3 regions of the Shewanella submarina genome follow, and region 2 is predicted to be linked to each of the others. Evidence: predicted binding sites of a transcription regulator. Region 2 holds the regulator's gene; each other region holds the start of a gene.
The links. Region 2 encodes ArgR, which controls arginine synthesis, uptake and breakdown. Its sites were predicted from a motif close to ANTGAATANNTATTCANT; they were not measured.
Positions count from the first base shown of each region.

Region 1 (6,514 bases), on a different contig from region 2:
TGGCAGCTCTTCACAGCCCTGTGGCCAGAAGACTTTCAGTGCATTGGTATCGGCGTTGAAGCCCTGTCCGGAAATAGATACGTCGTTGGCGGCTATCATATCCAGTTTCTTACGCTGCATTTTATCTTTGGCGTAATGTTCAACGTCATGGGTTTCTGCAGCAAAGCCAACAGTAAAAGGTCGGGCATCCTGTGCCGCGACCGTGGCTAAGATATCAGGATTGCGAACCAGTGCAAGCTGCATGGATTCCGCTGACTTCTTGATCTTTGCCTCGGCAATTTTATCCAGACGATAATCGGCCACGGCCGCGCAACCAATAAATATGTCCTGGGTGGCGACTTCAGCCATTACCGCATCCAGCATCTGCTTGGCTGATTGCACATCAATGCGATTCACCCCAATTGGGGTTGGCAGATTAATCGGGCCAGAAACCAGAGTGACTTCGGCACCCATTTCAGCTGCGCGGGCGGCGATGGCAAAGCCCATCTTGCCTGAACTGTGATTGGAGATATAACGCACCGGGTCAATGGCTTCGCGGGTTGGCCCTGCGGTCAGCAACAGCTTTTGACCTTTCAGTGGCTTGTCACCGAAGAAGGCTTCGCAGCGCTGTGCAATATCCAAAGGTTCCAGCATACGTCCGGGGCCAATTTCACCACAGGCCTGACTACCTGCGCCTGGCCCCCAGATATGAATGCCACGCTCACTCAGAACCTTCAGGTTATGTTGAGTTGCAAGGTGCTGATACATCTGCTGATTCATGGCTGGACATACAACAACCGGAGAGCCGGTAGCCAGGGCACAGGTGGTCAGCAGCTCATCGGCCATGCCAACCTGCATACGGGCCAGCACATTCGCCGTGGCTGGCGCGATAACAAACAGGTCGGCCCAGCGAGCCAGCTCGATATGGCCCATAGAGGCCTCAGCAGTGGGATCCAGCAAGTCTGAGGCTACGGGGTGACCGCTCAGCGCCTGCAGTGTTAAAGGCGTAATAAACTCCATAGCACTTTGGGTCATTACCACGCGCACTTCGGCGCCACGTTCTTTCAGGCGGCGAACCAAATCTGCACTTTTATAGGCGGCAATACCTCCGCCAATACCCAACAAAATTTTCTTGTGATTCAGGCTCACGGTCGTTTTCCCAAGGCTCAATCCAATGGCGCTAACCTTACCATATTCCCATTTGGGTTAGGTATCAGTGTTATCGCAACAGACTCTGATTTCTTTGTTTTATGTACAACATGGTATCTGCCAGGCCGATTTCTGAAACTGAACCATACTTGTTTGGGAGTTGGCTCAGGGAAGACAGTATGGGAATAAAGGATTGGCCAGAGGGGGAAGGCCCCAGGGATAAGTTGTTGCAACACGGCAGTGGCACGCTTTCTGATGCGGAATTACTGGCGGTATTATTACGAAATGGTGCCCGGGGAGAGAGTGCAGTAGCCCTTGGCAGGCGGCTTTTGACAGAATTTGGTGGTTTAAGAGCACTGTTTTGCGCTTCTAAGCCCAAGGTATGTCGACTTCATGGCGTGGGATCGGTAAAATACGCGCAGCTTCAGGCGGCCGCAGAAATTGCGCGCCGTATTGCCCGCGAAAACCTGCTCAGAGGGCAGGTATTGACCAATCCTGATTTAACCCGGGATTACCTGATGACACAGTTGGCAGACAGGTCTTATGAAGTGTTTGCCATCTTGCTGCTGGACAGCCAACACAGGGTAATTCAATTTATCGAATTATTCCGTGGAACCATAGACTCGGCTTCGGTTTATCCAAGAGAAGTGGTGGCTATGGTGCTGGAGCATAATGCTGCGGCCGTCATTGTTTGTCATAATCATCCGTCTGGTATCGCCGAGCCCAGTCAGGCTGACCGGCGAATAACTGAGCGATTGAAAAATGCGTTGGCAACCATAGACGTATCCTTGCTGGATCATATGGTTGTAGGGGATCGTGAGATAGTTTCCTTTGCAGAAAGAGGGTGGATTACTTAATCACCGCTTGATCTTTCCCCGGCAATCCTGTATAAAATGCGCCCTTCGTGTGCCTCGGGCGACGGCCATACGAGGCACATTAATGCTCGAGCGTTAAAATTGTTTTTTGGAGAAGATTGACATGTCAAGAGTATGCCAAGTTACTGGCAAGCGACCAATGGTTGGTAACAACCGTTCGCACGCAAAAAACGCGACCCGTCGTCGTTTTTTACCTAACCTGCAGAACCACCGTTTCTGGTTGGAAACTGAAAAGCGCTTTGTACAGCTGCGTGTTTCCACTAAAGGTATGCGTATCATCGATAAGAAAGGTATCGAAGTAGTTGTTGCTGAACTTCGTGCCCGCGGCGAGAAGGTGTAATAGATCATGGCTAAAGCTAAAGGTAATCGCGAGAAGATCAAGCTGGTATCAAGCGCCAAGACTGGTCACTTCTACACTACTGACAAGAACAAGCGTAACATGCCTGAAAAGATGGAGATCAAGAAGTTTGATCCTGTAATCCGTCAGCACGTTATCTACAAAGAAGCTAAAATCAAGTAATTGGTTTTATAGCAGTTCTTGGAAAAGCCCCTCTCATGAGGGGCTTTTTTTTCGCCTGTGTTTTCCCATCTTTTGGCCGTTTCGCTAACTCACTGTGATCAAACTCTCACTCCAATCTGGCTTTGGTGCGAACAAATGCTTTTTATCTGCATATTAATGCATTATTATTCGGTTTAAATGAATTTGTATGGTTTACAGTGAGGTAGTCCATTGAACGCCGCCACCGCGCAGCTGATTGACAGCTTTCGTCATTCTGCCCCCTACGTAAATGCCCACAGAGGGAAAACTTTTGTGGTGATGTTGGGAGGAGAAGCCATTGAAACCGGGCAATACCGAGCCATCATCAATGATGTTGCGCTGCTGCATAGCCTGGGGATTCGCCTGGTGCTGGTTCACGGTGCCCGTCCACAGATAGACAGTGAACTGGCTGAAAGAAGTCTGGAAGCCGGGTTTCATAACGATATCCGGGTAACAGATGAATCTTCCCTCAAGGTTATCAGGCAGGTGTGTGGCGCACTGCAGTTTGATATTACCGCCCGCCTGTCTATGGGCTTATCCAATACTCCGATGCAGGGAGCCAAAATCAATGTGGTCAGCGGCAATTTTGTGATTGCTCAGCCCCTGGGAGTGGATGATGGTGTGGACTATTGTCTGTCCGGTCGTGTGCGTCGTATCGATGTGGAAGGTTTGCAAAGCCAGTTGGACAAACATTGTATTGTGCTGCTTGGGCCTATCGCCGCGTCAGTGACCGGCGAGAGCTTTAACCTCACTGCGGAGGAGGTCGCAACTCAGGTGGCTATTCGACTTAAGGCTGACAAGATCATTGGCTTTAGCCAACAGCAGGGGTTGTTGGATGACGAAGGCCTGGTGATCAGTGAAATGATGCCCAATGAAGCCCAGGCCTATGTTTCTCAGCCACAGCATAACATTTGCGCCTCAGCCCAGGCGTTTATCGGTGCCAGTGTAGAAGCCTGCCGACGTGGTGTGCCCAGATGTCACCTTATCAGCCACCAGGAAGATGGTGCCCTGTTGCAGGAGCTGTTTACCCGGGAGGGCATTGGCACCCAGATAGTCACCGAGAGCGCCGAACGCCTGCGCAGAGCCAATATTGCGGATATTGGCGGTGTACTGAATCTTATTCGGCCACTGGAAGAGCAGGGCATACTGGTGCGCCGTTCCCGTGAACAGCTGGAGATGGAAATCGAGCAGTTTATGGTGATCGAACGGGACAGTTTGATTATCGGCTGTGCCGCTTTGTACCCGTTTGAAGAAGATAACGCCGGTGAATTTGCCTGTCTGGTGGTTCACCCGGACTATCGGGATGCAGACAGAGGCAGCCTGTTGTTACAGCAGATCATAGGTCAGGCCAGAGCCAGAGGTTATGACAGACTGTTCGCGCTGACGACCCGCAGCATTCACTGGTTTCTTGAGCAGGGTTTCAGCATAGTTGAAGTGGATGCTCTGCCGGCGAAAAAGCAGCAGATTTATAACCTGCAACGCCGTTCAAAAATACTGGCACTGGAGCTGAAAGCGATCGCTTAAGTTGACATAATATGTCTTGCGTGCAAGTCTGAGCTTCCGAAGGGGAAAATGGGAAAGTCCTGCTATGCATGAACAGACATACGATATTGCGCAACTCAGCAGTACCGGGAATCTGAGTTTTCTGGTATTGCTGTTGATACTGGCTGGCGTGCTGTTGTTGGTGTGGCGCAAGTCCTTGCCGGATGCGGCCAGGAAAGTCTCAGGTACTCTGATGATTGGCGTCATCCTCATGTTCTCCTGGGTGTGGTACAAGGCGCAAAGCGCCAATATTGCACTGGATATGAAAGAGTTCGAACTGGATGTGCCTTTCTATGGCGTGACCTTGTCGCGTACCGATATTTTATCTGCTGGTATTCGCCAGTGGGACCGTAATGAGGAGCCGGGCTTAATGCCGGATCTGCGCAGCAACGGTATTGGTATGCCGGGATTTCAGCTGGGTTGGTTCAGACTGAAGGATGGCCGAAAGGCGCTGGTCGCCGGTGGACAGGGTGATTGGGTGGTGATCCCGACCCGTCAGGACTATCTGATAATGGTGACGACGGATGATGCCGAGCGACTGATGAAGGCGCTTTGAGCCAGGGTCTGTTGACCTTTGAAGATGGTTTTTGCAGCTCTTTGTCGTTGTTTTATACAAAGCAACGCGATTGAAGTGTAGTTGTTCTACATAAATGAGCGTTAATGCAGTAGAAAGCGACGACAAACGCTGCCCGAAGGGCTCGGCTATCCGCGCTTTACTCTTTGTTGCCAGGTATTTGCTTAGGCCCACTAGGCAGCACACCTAGCGCCGCGATTAAAGCGCGTCTATCTCGAGCAAAATTCAACCATGAAAGGTCAACAGACCCTAGAATAACAAAGGGAGCCGATTGGCTCCCTTCTTTGTTATTCAGCCGCTTTGATTTCACGCTTGCGCTTGTAAACCATATCCATGGTAAAGGCGATTAGTGCCAGCCAGATAAAGCCGAAAGTAATGCTCTTTTCCATATCGAAAGGCTCGCCATACAGCACCACAGCCAGCATGAACATAATACTTGGGCCAATGTACTGGAAGAAGCCAAGTACGGTCAGAGGGATGCGGATCGCGGCACCGGCAAAACACAACAGAGGAATGGAGGTAACAATACCCGCGGCTATCAGCAGCAGGTTCATATCCCAACTGTTGGTCAGCATGTTGGCGCTGGCATCCTGAGGCATCAGGATAATGTAGCCAATAGCCAAAGGAACCAGCAGCGCGGTTTCCAGCAGCAGGCCGCTCTGAGCATCAATGTTTACCTTCTTACGCAACAGGGCGTAAAGGCCAAAAGAAACAGCAAGGCCGATGGATACCACAGGTACAGAGCCGAATGAGATCAACTGAATTGCGACACCAATGGCGGCCAGCGTGACAGCAAGCCACTGCAGTTTACGCAGGCGCTCGCCCAGAAACACCATGCCCAACATGACGTTAATCAAGGGGTTGATATAGTAGCCCAGGCTGGCATCCAGCATATGGTCATTGTTAACCGCCCAGATGAACAGCAGCCAGTTACCTGCGATCAACACGGATGTGATGCAAAGAATGCCGAGCTGTTTGGGGTTCTTCAGAACATCACGGACCTTTTTGAAATTACCAACAAAGGTCATAAGCAGCATCATAAAGACGAAGGACCAAATGATGCGGTGCAGCAGAATTTCGGTCGCTGACACCTGTTGCAGCAACTTAAAGTAGAGCGGGGCAAATCCCCAAAGGCTGTATGCGCAAAGGGCCAATGCCACCCCTTTGCGGTGTTCAGTATTTTCCATGGATATCAGATTCGTTCAGACAAGGCCGGCGATTGTAAGGCCTGGCGGTGGAATTGTCAGCAGAAGTGGCGGCATGCTGCACAAATTTCACTGTCTTGAACTTGTATATACAAGATAAGCTTTTATTAGCTGAATGCTCAGCCGGTTAAATAGGTGCCTGTTCCAAAAGCAATATGTTGTCCGGATTCGTTATGCAGCTCCATTCGGCAAACTGAGACCTTATTGCCGGAGCGAATCACCTGGCCGGTACCGGTAAACTTTTGTCCACGACCTGGACGAAGATAGTCCACCCGCATATCTATGGTACCCAGGGTTTGTAATCTGGCCCTCAGCTCTTCCTCCTGCCAGTCGTCCCGACCGGCGACCAGCGCAGCGAATGCTGTCAGTCCACCCACAACATCCAATACCGTTGCAGTCACGCCACCATGCAGGATCTGCTGATGGATATTGCCTATCAATTCAGGCTTCATTTCTACCGTGACCTCGACACCTTCCAGGTCATATCGCTGGATTCTCATCCCCAGCAGGTTATGGAAAGGGATGTGTTGGTCAAATACCTCAGCCACCATTGCCAGAACTTTCTCTGAGATAGCTTCTGATTGGGACATACTTTTCAATCCGTTAAAAAGTGGAGTTATCACTCTATAACTTCGTGTTGCCAGGCTGCAAC
Region 1 is NZ_JBHRTD010000023.1:47,601-54,114, forward strand. It holds gene coaBC (bifunctional phosphopantothenoylcysteine decarboxylase/phosphopantothenate--cysteine ligase CoaBC) at 1-1,128, opposite strand, end outside; gene radC (RadC family protein) at 1,308-1,985, shown strand; gene rpmB (50S ribosomal protein L28) at 2,107-2,343, shown strand; gene rpmG (50S ribosomal protein L33) at 2,350-2,523, shown strand; gene argA (amino-acid N-acetyltransferase) at 2,734-4,065, shown strand; gene ACFOE0_RS23020 (PH domain-containing protein) at 4,130-4,639, shown strand; gene rarD (EamA family transporter RarD) at 4,945-5,844, opposite strand; gene ACFOE0_RS23030 (thioesterase family protein) at 5,982-6,452, opposite strand.
Region 1: the regulator ArgR is predicted to act here: its motif matches at 2,669-2,686, upstream of argA (amino-acid N-acetyltransferase).

Region 2 (6,514 bases):
CTGATACTTATCTGCGTTGGTCATGCCGTTGTGCTTTAAAGGGGTTTCCAGCCCTTTGGCCAACAAGGCTTCCTGGACAGCTTTGGCCTCAGGGGCCAACTCATTAGGGTTCAATGATGTTTTACTCATCTGTTCTCCCGTTTCAAGCTTCTTTGTCCGCACGGCGGCTTTCCAGTGTCAGCGAAACTGAGTCAGCAAACCTCAGCGCGTGGGGTTTATCCACTGTGACTCTTGCCAGGGTCACGCTGGGATGCTCACCGGCAATCGCCAGCAAATCGGCCACCAGCTTTTCCAGCAATTTGAACCGCCCCTCTTCCACATGCTGAATCACCTTCTTGGTGATGGTTTTGTAGTTGAGGGCATCGACAACATTGTCGGTCTGAAATGATTTGTCAGCCGGATAGTGGATTTCCATGTTGATGACCACGTCCTGCTGTTTCTGTTGCTCTTCTGGATTGAATCCTATGAATGTGCGAAGTCTGAGGTTGGTTACCCTGATGATGGCGTGGCTGAGTGACATAGAAGCAGTTGGTTTTGTCATTTTTAATACTCCTGCAATACGTCCGGCAGGACACAGAGGATCAGCGTTGCGCGACCTTTCATTCCCTGATGTCACTGATTGAACAAAAAATATCCGGCACAGTTCTGAGATCCGAAAGCCTTCCCCATAACGTATATGTCATTACCCGCAAATGTCCAATATTTGGCAATTTTATGACAGACAGTACAGCGACCCACCACAACGGCTCACACAGCGAATCGCTGCTCGGTTATGCCGGTTTGCTGCCATTTGTATTGGCAATCATCTACTCACTGACAGGCAGCGCTGAGGCGGAAAAAGTCTCCACTCAGGTGTTTGTCAGTTACAGTGCCATTATCCTCTCTTTCCTTTGTGGTGCCCTGTGGCACAAGGTGCGAGCGGCTAACTGGTCCAGGCCACTTCTGCTGGTGACCAATATTCTGACCCTGCTTGGCTGGGCATGCCTGGCATTAAGCCCAACACTGGCGCTGCTGGCTCTGACACTTTGCTATGAAGTGGTGCTGGTGATTGAACAGTGGGCTGACAGGGATGAAACCCGGGAATATCTGACGTTAAGGCGCAGGTTGACAGCCATTGTTATTGGTTTGCACCTGCTGTATTTAATACTGACTTGAGTCAGAATCAACTTGTCGCTCATCAGGGAGTAAACAATGGCTCGACTTATCCTGTTCTACGATGGTACTTGCCCACTGTGCATCAATGAAATGCTGCAGCAGGCAGATACCTCCGGCAGTATTCAGCTTGAAGATATATCTTCCCCGGATTTTGTTACCCGCTTTCCCCAAATAGACCCTGTTGAAGCGAACCAGTTACTTCACGCCATGACACAGGACAACAGAATACTCCTGGGGTTGGACGCGACCTGCGCCGCATGGGGACTCACCGGAGAGCAGCCCTGGCTCAGACTATTAAGGCTACCTTTGATTAAACCTGTCGCCGACCTGGGGTATCGTCTGTTCGCCCGCTACAGATATCAAATATCCTGGATACTGACCGGTCAGCGTCGCGGAGAATGTAGTTCAGCAGCCTGTCAGCTCCGAAGGGGAAAGTGATATGAATGCCCTGGTGATCGGTGCCAACTCTGCCATAGGTTCAGCCTTCATTCATCAGTGGCTGCAAGCTTCTGCCCAAAACACCTGCACCGCTGTCAGCAGACAAGCCCCCGCCCAGCTTTTGCCCGGCTGCAGTCAGTGGCAATCATGTGATTACTCAGAAGCCGGTATTATCGATTGCTGCGAGGAGCTTAGTGAGGCAGGTCCATTTGAGCGAGTTGTCATCTGTAATGGTCAATTACACAGTGATGAGCTGGCACCGGAGAAAAGGCTGGAAGAGCTGTCGCTGGCGGCGATGACCAAGATAATGACCAGCAACACCATGATTCCCGCACTGTTTGTCGCCAGGCTTTTACCCCTTCTCGATAAGAAAGCGGTCGTGGCCGTGCTCAGTGCCAGGGTTGGTAGTATAGGAGATAACCGCCTGGGGGGCTGGTACAGTTACCGGGCGTCCAAAGCAGCCCTTAATATGATGCTGCAAACCGCTGCGGTTGAGTATGCCCGGCGTAAACCCGGCGTCAAGCTAATGGCATTCCACCCGGGCACCACAGACTCACCACTATCCCGTCCCTTCCAGACCAACGTCCCGGAAGGCAAGCTGTTCACTCCTGAATTTGTTGCAATGCAAATTCATAAACTCATGTCCGGTCAACAGGCAGATGGTCAGCTGAGCTTTATCGATTGGCAGGGAAAAACCATTCCCTGGTAAATGAACCTGTGTGAAAAGGCACAAAAAAAGCGAAGGCATAACCTTCGCTTTTTGCACAACCAACCCAATGGTTACTTAACGAAATCGATACCCAACTGGATATCACCTTTCAGGGTGTCCAGCATACCGTCACGGGCATTGGTTTCAAACTCACTGATTTCGCCATAAGGCAGTACTTTCTCAACGCCGTTTTTACCCAGCAGAACTGGTTGAGCGAAGAACTCAGCGTGCTCACTGCCACCATCGACATAGGCACACTCAACTACGTTTGCTTCACCCTGCAGGCCACGTACCAGAGACATACAGAAGCGGAATGCAGCCTGCCCCATAGACAGGGTTGCGCTACCGCCACCAGCCTTGGCTTCAACGACTTCGGTACCGGCATTCTGGATACGGTGAGTCAGTGATGCGACTTCTTCGTCGCTGAAGGTGACGCCTTCAATCTGAGACAGCAGAGGCAGAATGGTTACACCGCTGTGGCCGCCAATAACATTCAGCTTAACGTCTTCAACGTTCAGGCCTTTGGCTTCAGCGATAAAGGTTTCAGAGCGGATCACGTCCAGCGTGGTCACACCGAACAGGCGGTTCTTGTCATAAACACCGGCTTTCTTCAGTACCTCAGCAGCAATCGCTACTGTGGTGTTAACCGGGTTGGTGATAACGCCTACCAAAGCTTTTGGACAAACAACCGCAACCTTCTCAATAAGATTACGCACGATACCCGCATTGATGTTGAACAGGTCGCTGCGATCCATACCCGGCTTACGCGCTACACCGGCAGAGATAAGCACGACATCAGCGCCTTCCAGTGCTGGAGTCGGGTCTTCACCGGCGAATCCTTTTACTTCCACTGCAGTTGGGATGTGGCTCAAATCCACGGCAACGCCAGGTGTGACAGGTGCGATATCATACAGGGACAGTTTGGAGCCCGCAGGCAGTTGGGTTTTTAACAACAACGCCAGGGCCTGACCGATACCACCAGCAGCACCAAGTACAGCAACTTTCATAGTTATCTCCGTCTAAGCTGCGGATATATGTGACATACATCCAATTCCATGATGGCGCCACATTACTGTATCGTCACAAAAATTTCAATGAGACTTAAGCCGAATGCCTCCGGCTCAGGGCGGACCGAATTGCTGACACCCGTACACCGTAAAACCTGTGAAACATGCCCTGCAGTGAATTTTTATTCACTAAAAACGGCAATTTGTTGACATATATACGGCTGGTATTCACAATCTCACGGTCGAATGAATAAGATCGAAAAAATATATGACCACAAGCAAAAATCAGGATGAACTCATCAAAGTGTTCAAGGCCCTGCTCAAGGAAGAAAGGTTCGGTTCTCAGAGCGAGATTGTGACCGCGCTGCAGGCTGAGGGCTTCAGCAATATCAATCAGTCAAAAGTTTCCCGCATGCTGAGCAAGTTTGGCGCCGTGCGTACCCGCAACGCCAAACAGGAAATGGTGTACTGCCTGCCAGCAGAACTGGGCGTACCTACCGCCGGCAGCCCGGTTAAGAACCTGGTACTGGACGTTGACCACAACCAGGCCATGATCGTTGTTCGCACCAGCCCGGGCGCAGCTCAGCTTATCGCTCGCCTGCTGGATTCCATGGGCAAGCCTGAAGGGATCCTGGGGACTATTGCCGGTGATGATACTATCTTTATCTGTCCGGCCAGCGTAAAAGAAATTGATACCACGCTGGAAACGGTCAAAGATCTGTTCAACTACAATCAGTAGTGTGAGTTCATAGAAAAAACGCGCCCCAAGGCGCGTTTTTTTATAGCTCTGAACAGGCTTAATCAGCGTATTTGAGCAAGTAATCCAGCGAAGGCGCAAAGAAAGATGAGCCGGTCAACGCCTTGGTGAAGTGCATCAAATGATCATGATTACCGGCACCATCGCCGTGTACCATAGATTCCAGCATCTTTTCAAAATGCAGTGATGTGCGGCAAACCGAGATAAACATCAGCCCCTGCTCACGAACGCTGCCAAATGGCATGCTCTGACGCAGGATTTCCATGGATGAGCCATCGGCATGCTTGAGGTTTACCCGCTTAATATGGCTGGTCAGCGGCTTGTCCTCTGACGCATATTCGATATTGTCCTGCTTGGTGCGGCCAATAATGTCTTCCTGCTTCTTGGTAGGCAGACGGTGCCACTTGCTCAGGTTATGGGCATACTTCTGCACATGCACATAACTACCACCCACGAAGGTCACATCCTCTTCACCCACCAATGCAACTTCCTGGCGATTGCGTCCCTTGGGATTCTCAGTACCATCAACAAAACCTGTCAGGTCTCGGTTATCCATAAAGCGGAAACCGCGCTCTTCATCAACCAGCTCAACCAAACCTTCCAGCATTTGCGCCACTTCATTAGCCACCAGATGAAGAATATCCAGACGGTCACAACGCAGATGAATAAACAGGTCGAACTCGATTGCAGGTGCATCGCGGTTGCCCGCTTCCATCGCCGGGAACGGCTTTAACTGAGCCGGACGTTCACCTGCGTACAGAGTGTCCCAATAGTTGGCGCCAATAGAAACAAAGCCGTTGAACGCACTGTCGGCATATTGATCGGACAACTCATGAATATATTGGGCAACATTGGCAAGACAGGGCCGCAACTGTTGTTCCACGCCATCATTGGCGTTGAACATCAGGTAAACACTGTGTAAGTTCCCTTCCGCGCAGACTCCAAGTTGTTCACGGGGCATAACCTGATTTTCCATTATTCTCTCACCTTGTGCATTTCATTTGTTTCGGCAACATTGGGAAGCAACTTTACCCCAAACGGCATACATACAGCACACTCAGGTGTAAAAGTGTGAGCCATACCCAATCAGCTGCAGAGTTTAGCGGCTGATCCCTGCCAAACCTCAATAACCAGACGCCTGACCATCTTTACGACTTTCAGACGCACCACGATAAACCCCGGCTTGCGGATCACGGCCAATGGCCTGATAACCGCCGAATATTCCCACGCTGTCGCGGATGGTATGCCCCCGCTTTCCCAGCTCCCGACGGGTCTCCATGGGGAAGCCGGACTCCAGGCTGATATAGCCGCCGTCAGTCATGGTTTTGCCTGTGGGCTGGGATGAGTTGGAATGAACAATTCGGGGGGCGTCTCCCGCCTCCTGCAGGTTCATACCGAAGTCGATTAAGTTAATCATGATCTGAGCATGCATCTGTGGCTGGGTTGCTCCGCCCATCACCCCAAAACTCAGCCAGGGTTGGCCATCTTTGGTCACAAATGCCGGAATAATTGTATGAAAAGGTCGTTTACGCGGCGCATAGGAGTTGGCTCTTCCCGGGGTTAAATCAAATAACTGTCCCCTGTCCTGCAGTACGAAGCCCAATCCCGGCGGTGTCATGCCAGAGCCCATGCCCCGATAATTGCTTTGAATAAGAGACACCATATTGCCGTCGCTGTCGGCTGTGGTCAGATAAACGGTATCACCATGTTCAAGGTTGGGATTGCCGGCATCAACGCTGTTGGCCGCTTTTTTAAGATCAATCAGCTGTGCACGTTTGCGGTTGTACTTCTTTGAAATCAACTCCTGTACCGGAATATCAACAAAGTCGGGGTCAGCGTAAAACCTGGCCCTGTCGGCAAAGGCCAGCTTTTTAGCTTCCACAAACAGGTGCACATATTCAGGACTGGTTTGCCCCATCGCAGCTAAATCATGGGGTTCAAGCATCTGCAATATTTGCTGGGCGGCGATCCCCTGGCCATTGGGTGGCAGTTCCCAAAGATCGTAACCACGGTAATTTACTGAGACAGGTTCAATCCACTCACTGGTATGAGCGGCCATATCTTCATAGGTCAGATAACCATCCTGGGCACGCATATAGTCAGCAATAGTGCGGGCAATGTCGCCTTTGTAGAAGGCATCGCGGCCATCTGAGGCAATTTTCCGGTAGGTATTCGCAAGGGCGGGATTGCGGAAGATTTCGCCGGTTTTAGGCGTAGCGCCCCCCGGCATATAAACGTCAGCAAAGCCATCATACTGAGACAGCCTGTCGGCGTTCTTTTCAAAGTAATAAGCGATCAGCTCAGAAACAGGAAAGCCCTGCTCGCCATAGGAGATAGCCGGAGCCAGCAGGTCTTTCATCGGCAACTTGCCAAACCTGTTGTGGAGCTCAAACCAGCCGTCGACGGCACCGGGAACAGAGACGGGCAAAGGGCCGTAGGGAGGAAGAT
Region 2 is NZ_JBHRTD010000006.1:391,126-397,639, reverse strand. It holds gene folE (GTP cyclohydrolase I FolE) at 1-129, opposite strand, end outside; gene folX (dihydroneopterin triphosphate 2'-epimerase) at 143-541, opposite strand; gene ACFOE0_RS04760 (DUF3429 domain-containing protein) at 715-1,155, shown strand; gene ACFOE0_RS04755 (thiol-disulfide oxidoreductase DCC family protein) at 1,192-1,593, shown strand; gene ACFOE0_RS04750 (SDR family NAD(P)-dependent oxidoreductase) at 1,595-2,302, shown strand; gene mdh (malate dehydrogenase) at 2,374-3,309, opposite strand; gene argR (transcriptional regulator ArgR) at 3,578-4,048, shown strand; gene ACFOE0_RS04735 (Dyp-type peroxidase) at 4,107-5,042, opposite strand; gene ggt (gamma-glutamyltransferase) at 5,190-6,514, opposite strand, start outside.

Region 3 (6,514 bases), on a different contig from region 2:
GATGGTCGTTACATCCTGCTTGCCCTGTCTGAAAAGTCAGATAAGTGGCGCAGTGACCACGACATTATGCCGGACTATCTGGGTAAGGATGGTTATGTCGATGCGGTCCCTGTGCGTGCCCGGGTTGCGGAGGCAAAATCCAGCGGTCACAGCTTTGTGCTGCTGGATATTCAGGAGGGTACTCAAAAGCCAATCACCATCGAAGGTTTAACCGGTTACGATGAGGATGTTCTGGCACAAGTTAAGTCAGAGAATGCGGCCGCGCAAGGTGAACAGTACGACTCAGAAAAGTCGCCGCGCACCATAGCTTTGATGCTGGACTGGGGCTGGACTCAGAGTCCGGTTCAATGGCACAGCAGTGACAACAAGCTGGCTTTGATGGTGGAAGCACTCGATAACAAAGACCGCTGGATCGCGACAGTAGATCTGGATAAGGGTAAGTTCAGCACTCAGCACAGGCTGCACGATGATGCATGGGTCAATTACACCCACAACCAGTATGGCTGGTTGCCGGATACAGACACCCTTTACTACCTGTCGGAAGAGAGCGGCTATTCACACCTTTATCTCAAACCTTTGGATGGTAAAGCGAAAGCTCTGACGCAGGGAGCTTATGTGGTCAGCGATATCACCCTGAGTCCGGACGCAAAATATATCTATTACCGTGCCAATAAGCAGCACCCCGGCATCTATAACGTTTATCGTGTCGAGCTGGCATCAGGTAAGGATGAGCAATTGACTCAGTGGGACGGCAACCTGGAATATGAGTTGAGTCCCCAGGGGGATGCGCTGCTGCTGAATGCTTCAAGGCGAACAGAGCCGTCAGAGCTTTATCTGCAGCCCATTGGCGGAGAGATGAAAAAGCTGACTGATTACACGAGTCATGAGTTCAAGTCCTACCCCTGGCAGGCACCGGAAGTGGTTGCCGTCCCCTCCAGCCATGGCGCTGAGGATATTTATGCCCGGGTTTATTTGCCGACTGGATTTAATCCGGACAATGCCGATAAATATCCTGCGGTGATCTTTAACCACGGAGCCGGTTATCTGCAGAACGCAGATTATGGTTTCTCCGGTTATTTCCGCGAGTTTATGTTTCATAACCTGCTGGCCCAACAGGGTTATGTCGTAATGGATATGGATTATCGGGGCTCCAAGGGCTATGGCCGGGATTGGCGTACCGCGGTTTACCGCAATATGGGTAAACCCGAGGTTGAGGATCTGAGTGATGGTGTGAGCTGGATGGCAAAGCATGCCAATGTGGATGCGCAGCGAGCCGGTACCTATGGCGGTTCTTATGGTGGCTTCCTGACATTTATGGCGCTGTTCACGCAACCGCAGTTGTTTCAGAGTGGCGCTGCATTACGCCCCGTAACTGACTGGGCACACTATAATGCTCCTTATACATCAAATATTTTGAATACGCCGGATGTAGATCCCATCGCCTATGAGCGAAGCTCGCCCATTGAGCACGCCGAGGGCTTGCAAAAGCCTTTGCTGATTATGAGTGGGGTACTGGATGACAACGTGTTCTTTCAGGACAGTGTACGCCTGGTACAAAGGTTGATTGAGCTGGAAAAGCCAATGTTTGAAACTGCCATCTATCCGGTAGAACCCCATGGATTTAAGCAGCCTTCGAGCTGGCTGGATGAGTATCGTCGTATACACAAGTTGTTCGAAGAGACACTTAAAGAGTAGCCACAGTCAGTTTTGGTGGCATTTATGGTGGCAGCCGGGTCCCGGCTGCTCCATATTTATTTGAAAGGGAATGATTGGCCGACTTTTGGCCTGCCACGTAATTTGAGGAAGGATACAGGGTGGTTGTTTCTATAGCGGGCGGAGTAAAGCCAGGAAAACTGTTGGACATAGAGGCCAAGCTCTATCGCTTGTTGATTGTGGGTAAGCAGAAAAGCGGCGCTATGTTGGACGGGCTCGATGAAGAAATTGAAGCCCATGCCAATAAGCTTGCAGTAGAGCGTGATGCAGTGTTGGACCGACTGGAGAAACAGCTGCAGAGCCGTCAAATTTTCGAAGCGGTATCAAGTCAACTTTCTGAGGCGGTCAGGCGCAGCATAGATTTCAGGTTGGCAGAGCCTGCAGATGTGCTCAGGCATACCAAAATCAGTGAGCAGCAGATCATGTTGCTGGAATTACTGCAGTCGCCAGCGCCTGATATGAACCAGCTATATCTTTATGTCAATGACCTTTCCTGGCTGGTCCATGATCTCACCAATCTGGTTAACAGTCCCTCCTTCCGGGCCAAGCGGCCCAACCGTTCTGATGTGAAAGTGTCTGACCTTAAGCTGGTGCTGAGCTTTATCGGTATTGAAAACCTGCAGACCCTTATCCCCTATTTCTGTGTTCGGCGGTGGTTGCCCAGCGGACACCCAAACCTGCTGTGGACTACCCGAAAGTTATGGCGTTACAACATAGTGACGGCTATCGCCAGTCAGACCCTGGCGACAGCTCAGGGCAAAGATGCAGCATTTGCTTATATTTGTGCCTTGCAATATCAGTTGGGTACGTCAGCAATATTGAATAACAGTGCTGAGATTTTCGAGCAGATATGGGGATCCTGGCTGCGAGAGGCTGAGAACAGCAAGGAAAGGGAGGTATATGATGCCGTTCTGGCAACAGAGTTCCCTGCCAAACAGGTCTATGAAAAGGTAATGGAGTACGAGCTTGAGCTGAACTGGCAGCTTTTGGATCTGCTTGGATTCGGTGAGAGTCGTATTACTGAAGTGCTCAGGGAGCTGAGCTATACCATGCGCTATGCCGATCTCTCTGAAGATGCCGCCCTGATTGCCAGAGGTAATGCCTTTGCCAAGATACTGTTTCTGGAAGAGCAGAGGAAACTCTACCCTCAGGAAAGGGAGCTGATTATCGACTATTATCAATTTACACCGGACGAGATTGAGCTGCTGCGCGGACAGAACTATCGCAAGTTGGATCTTGTCTGAAATACAGCTCCGAGGTGATTTTTAATCGGGGATGCTTGTTTATTTATTCATTATCAATGCATATAAACAATGGTTTGCGGTAAAGTGATATTTTTTATGACTAAATATGCTGTAAACCCCCGTCTAAAACGCCTGAACAATTCTTAAACTGCAATCTTTATGCACTGAAGAGTGCAGTATTCACCCTATAAGCTGTTAAAAACTGGCTTTCTCGTCACATTTTCGCTAATAATGACCCACAAGTAACAAAAAACTTCCCTGCCGTGTTCATATTCAAATAACAAAGCGGCGGGCTGGACCTGTGGTAATCGCACTGGCAATTACCCCTGATAACAACAAAGGACGAAAGCACTATGAGCAATGCAATGAATCTGACCCGAGCCCAATTCGATGAGGTGATGGTGCCTAACTATTCACCTGCAGCAGTAATTCCTGTGCGTGGAGATGGTAGCCGGGTATGGGATCAGGAAGGTCGTGAATTTATTGATTTCGCCGGTGGTATTGCTGTGAATTGCCTGGGTCACTGTCACCCAGCTCTGGTTGATGCTTTGACTACTCAGGGACAAAAGCTGTGGCATCTGTCCAATGTCATGACCAATGAGCCTGCTCTTGAATTGGCGACTCGCCTGGTGGAAGGCACTTTTGCTGACAAAGTGTATTTCGCCAACTCAGGTGCCGAAGCCAACGAAGCTGCCCTGAAGCTGGCACGCCGTTATGCTTTAGACAAGTTTGGTGCAGAAAAGGACGAGATTATCGCCTTTAATCAGGGTTTCCATGGCCGTACTTTCTTCACTGTCAGTGTCGGTGGTCAGGCTGCTTATTCAGATGGTTTTGGCCCTAAGCCACAGTCTATCACTCACCTGCCATTTAATGATGTGGCTGCACTGGAAGCTGCCGTATCCGATAAGACCTGCGCCATTATGATGGAGCCTCTGCAGGGTGAAGGCGGCATTATTCCTGCGTCTAAAGAGTTCCTGCAGGCGGTTCGCGCTCTGGCTGACAAGCACAATGCATTGGTGATTTTCGATGAAGTGCAAACCGGTATCGGCCGTACAGGTCATCTGTATGCTTATATGGATACTGACATTGTTCCGGATATTCTGACCAGCGCCAAGGCGTTGGGAGGCGGTTTCCCTATTGCCGCTATGCTGACCACTGCAGAAATCGCAACACACCTGAAAGTCGGTACCCATGGTTCTACCTATGGCGGTAATCCACTGGCATGTGCTGTGGGTAATGCGGTACTGGGCGTGGTAAATACCTCAGAAACTCTGGAAGGGGTTAAGCAGCGCGAGCAGATGATTCGTGAAGGACTGGAGCGCATCAACGCCAAGTACCAGGTGTTCTCTGAGATCCGTGGTAAAGGCCTGCTGCTGGGTGCTGTGCTGAATGATAAATATCAGGGCCGCAGCCGTGATTTCCTGGTGGCCTCTGTGGCCGAAGGTTTGATGGCGCTGGTTGCCGGGGCCAACGTAGTTCGTTTCACTCCCTCTCTGGTGATCCCTGAACAGGACATTGCCGAAGGTCTGCAGCGTTTTGAGCAGGCTGTTGCCAAGGTAGTGGCAGGCTAAGATCCAAGGCGCCACGGATTGCCCGTGGCGCAGTTCAGGAGACATCAGATGCTAATTATACGTCCAATCCGCTCTTCGGATTTCAATGCGCTGTTGCAAATCGCCCATGAGTCGGGGCATGGCTTTACCTCGTTGCCTGTCAACGAGGAGTTACTGCGCAATAAAATCGCCAGAGCTGAAGCGTCTGTCAGCAAACAGGTAGAAAAACCTTTCGACGAAGGTTACCTCATGGTGATGGAAGATTCAGAAACCGGCGAGGTTGTAGGTACCTGTGGCATTGAGGCCGCGGTAGGCATGGAAGATGCCTTTTATCACTACCGTCTGGGAACAGAGGTTTACCACTCGGAGCAGATAGATGTGCGCAACGAGGTGGAAACCCTGACGCTGTGCCACGACTACACAGGTGCAGCAGAGCTTTGTACCTTGTTCCTGCGAGAAGGTTATCGTCAGGGGAACAATGGCCGTTTTCTGTCACGCAGCCGTTTCCTGTTTTTGGCTGAGCATCCCGAGCGTTTCGGTGAAATTGTTATCGCCGAGATGCGTGGTGTCAGTGATGACGAAGGTAACTCTCCTTTCTACAATTGGCTGCAACAGCATTTTCTCGGCATTGATTTCATTCACGCTGACTATTTGTCCGGCTTGGGGCAGAAAGCCTTTATGGGGGAGATGATGCCCCGCAATCCTATCTATGTTCCTTTACTGCCTTCAGAGGCTCAGGAAGTGATAGGTGAGGTTCATGCCAATACCCGCCCGGCATTGCGTTTGCTGCATGCCGAAGGCTTCCGTCACAGAGGCTATGTCGACATTTTTGATGGCGGCCCTACGGTGGAATGCAACCTTACAGATATCCGCTCAGTGCAGGCAAGCAGAAGCCTGGAGGTCAGTACAGGTGAGGTGGATGCTGTGGGCGATACCTACATTGTGGCCAATGGTGAGGTGCAGAACTACCGCGCCATCATTGTTCAGCGAACTCTGGACGATGAGGCCAGGAACCTGATGCTGACAACGGAAGAAGCCGAAGCCCTGATGGTGAATATCGGCGATCAAGTAAGAATTTTGGCGATTTAGGAAAAGCAAGATGACACAGTTTATCAACGGAAAATGGTTGGCCGGTGAAGGCCATGCTATGGCGTCCGGCAATCCTGCCAACGGCGAACAGATTTGGCAGGGGCAGAGTGCAACTCCTGCACAGGTAGAAGCAGCAGTCACTGCGGCCAGAGACGCGCAATTTGACTGGTTTATGTTGGGCTTTGAAGGCCGATTGAAAGTGGTAGAGGCATATCGCGATCTGCTGCAGGAGAACAAAGACCATATTGCAGAAGTGATTGCTCAGGAAACAGGTAAGCCTCGTTGGGAAACCGCCACTGAAGCGGCGGCAATGATAGGTAAGATTGGTTTATCCGTCAGTGCATTCCACAAGCGTACCGGCGAAACCGAGTCTGAGACTCCTGCCGGCAAGGCGGTATTACGTCACAAGCCCCACGGCGTAGTGGCAGTATTTGGCCCCTACAACTTCCCGGGACATCTGCCAAATGGTCATATAGTGCCTGCACTACTGGCGGGTAATACTGTTATTTTCAAGCCTTCTGAGTTGACCCCAAAAGTTGCAGAAGAAACTCTGAAGCTGTGGGAGAAGGCAGGGCTGCCTGCCGGTGTTATTAATCTGGTTCAGGGTGAGGTGGAAACCGGTAAAGCACTGGCTTCGCATCCACAGCTGGATGGTTTGTTCTTTACCGGCAGTTCCCGTACCGGTCATCTGCTGCACCAGCAGTATGCCGGTCATCCAGGCAAGATTCTGGCACTGGAAATGGGTGGCAATAACCCACTTATTGTTCGGGATGTTGCCGACACCAAGGCGGCTGTTCACGACATTATTCAGTCTGGCTTTATCTCCTCAGGTCAGCGTTGTACCTGCGCCCGTCGTCTCTACATTCCTGTAGGCGAAGCTGGAGATCTGTTGCTGACAAATTTGGTGGAAGCCACCAA
Region 3 is NZ_JBHRTD010000001.1:425,129-431,642, forward strand. It holds gene ACFOE0_RS01995 (prolyl oligopeptidase family serine peptidase) at 1-1,695, shown strand, start outside; gene ACFOE0_RS02000 (HDOD domain-containing protein) at 1,815-2,957, shown strand; gene ACFOE0_RS02005 (aspartate aminotransferase family protein) at 3,311-4,528, shown strand; gene astA (arginine N-succinyltransferase) at 4,577-5,596, shown strand; gene astD (succinylglutamate-semialdehyde dehydrogenase) at 5,607-6,514, shown strand, end outside.
Region 3: the regulator ArgR is predicted to act here: its motif matches at 3,053-3,070, upstream of ACFOE0_RS02005 (aspartate aminotransferase family protein).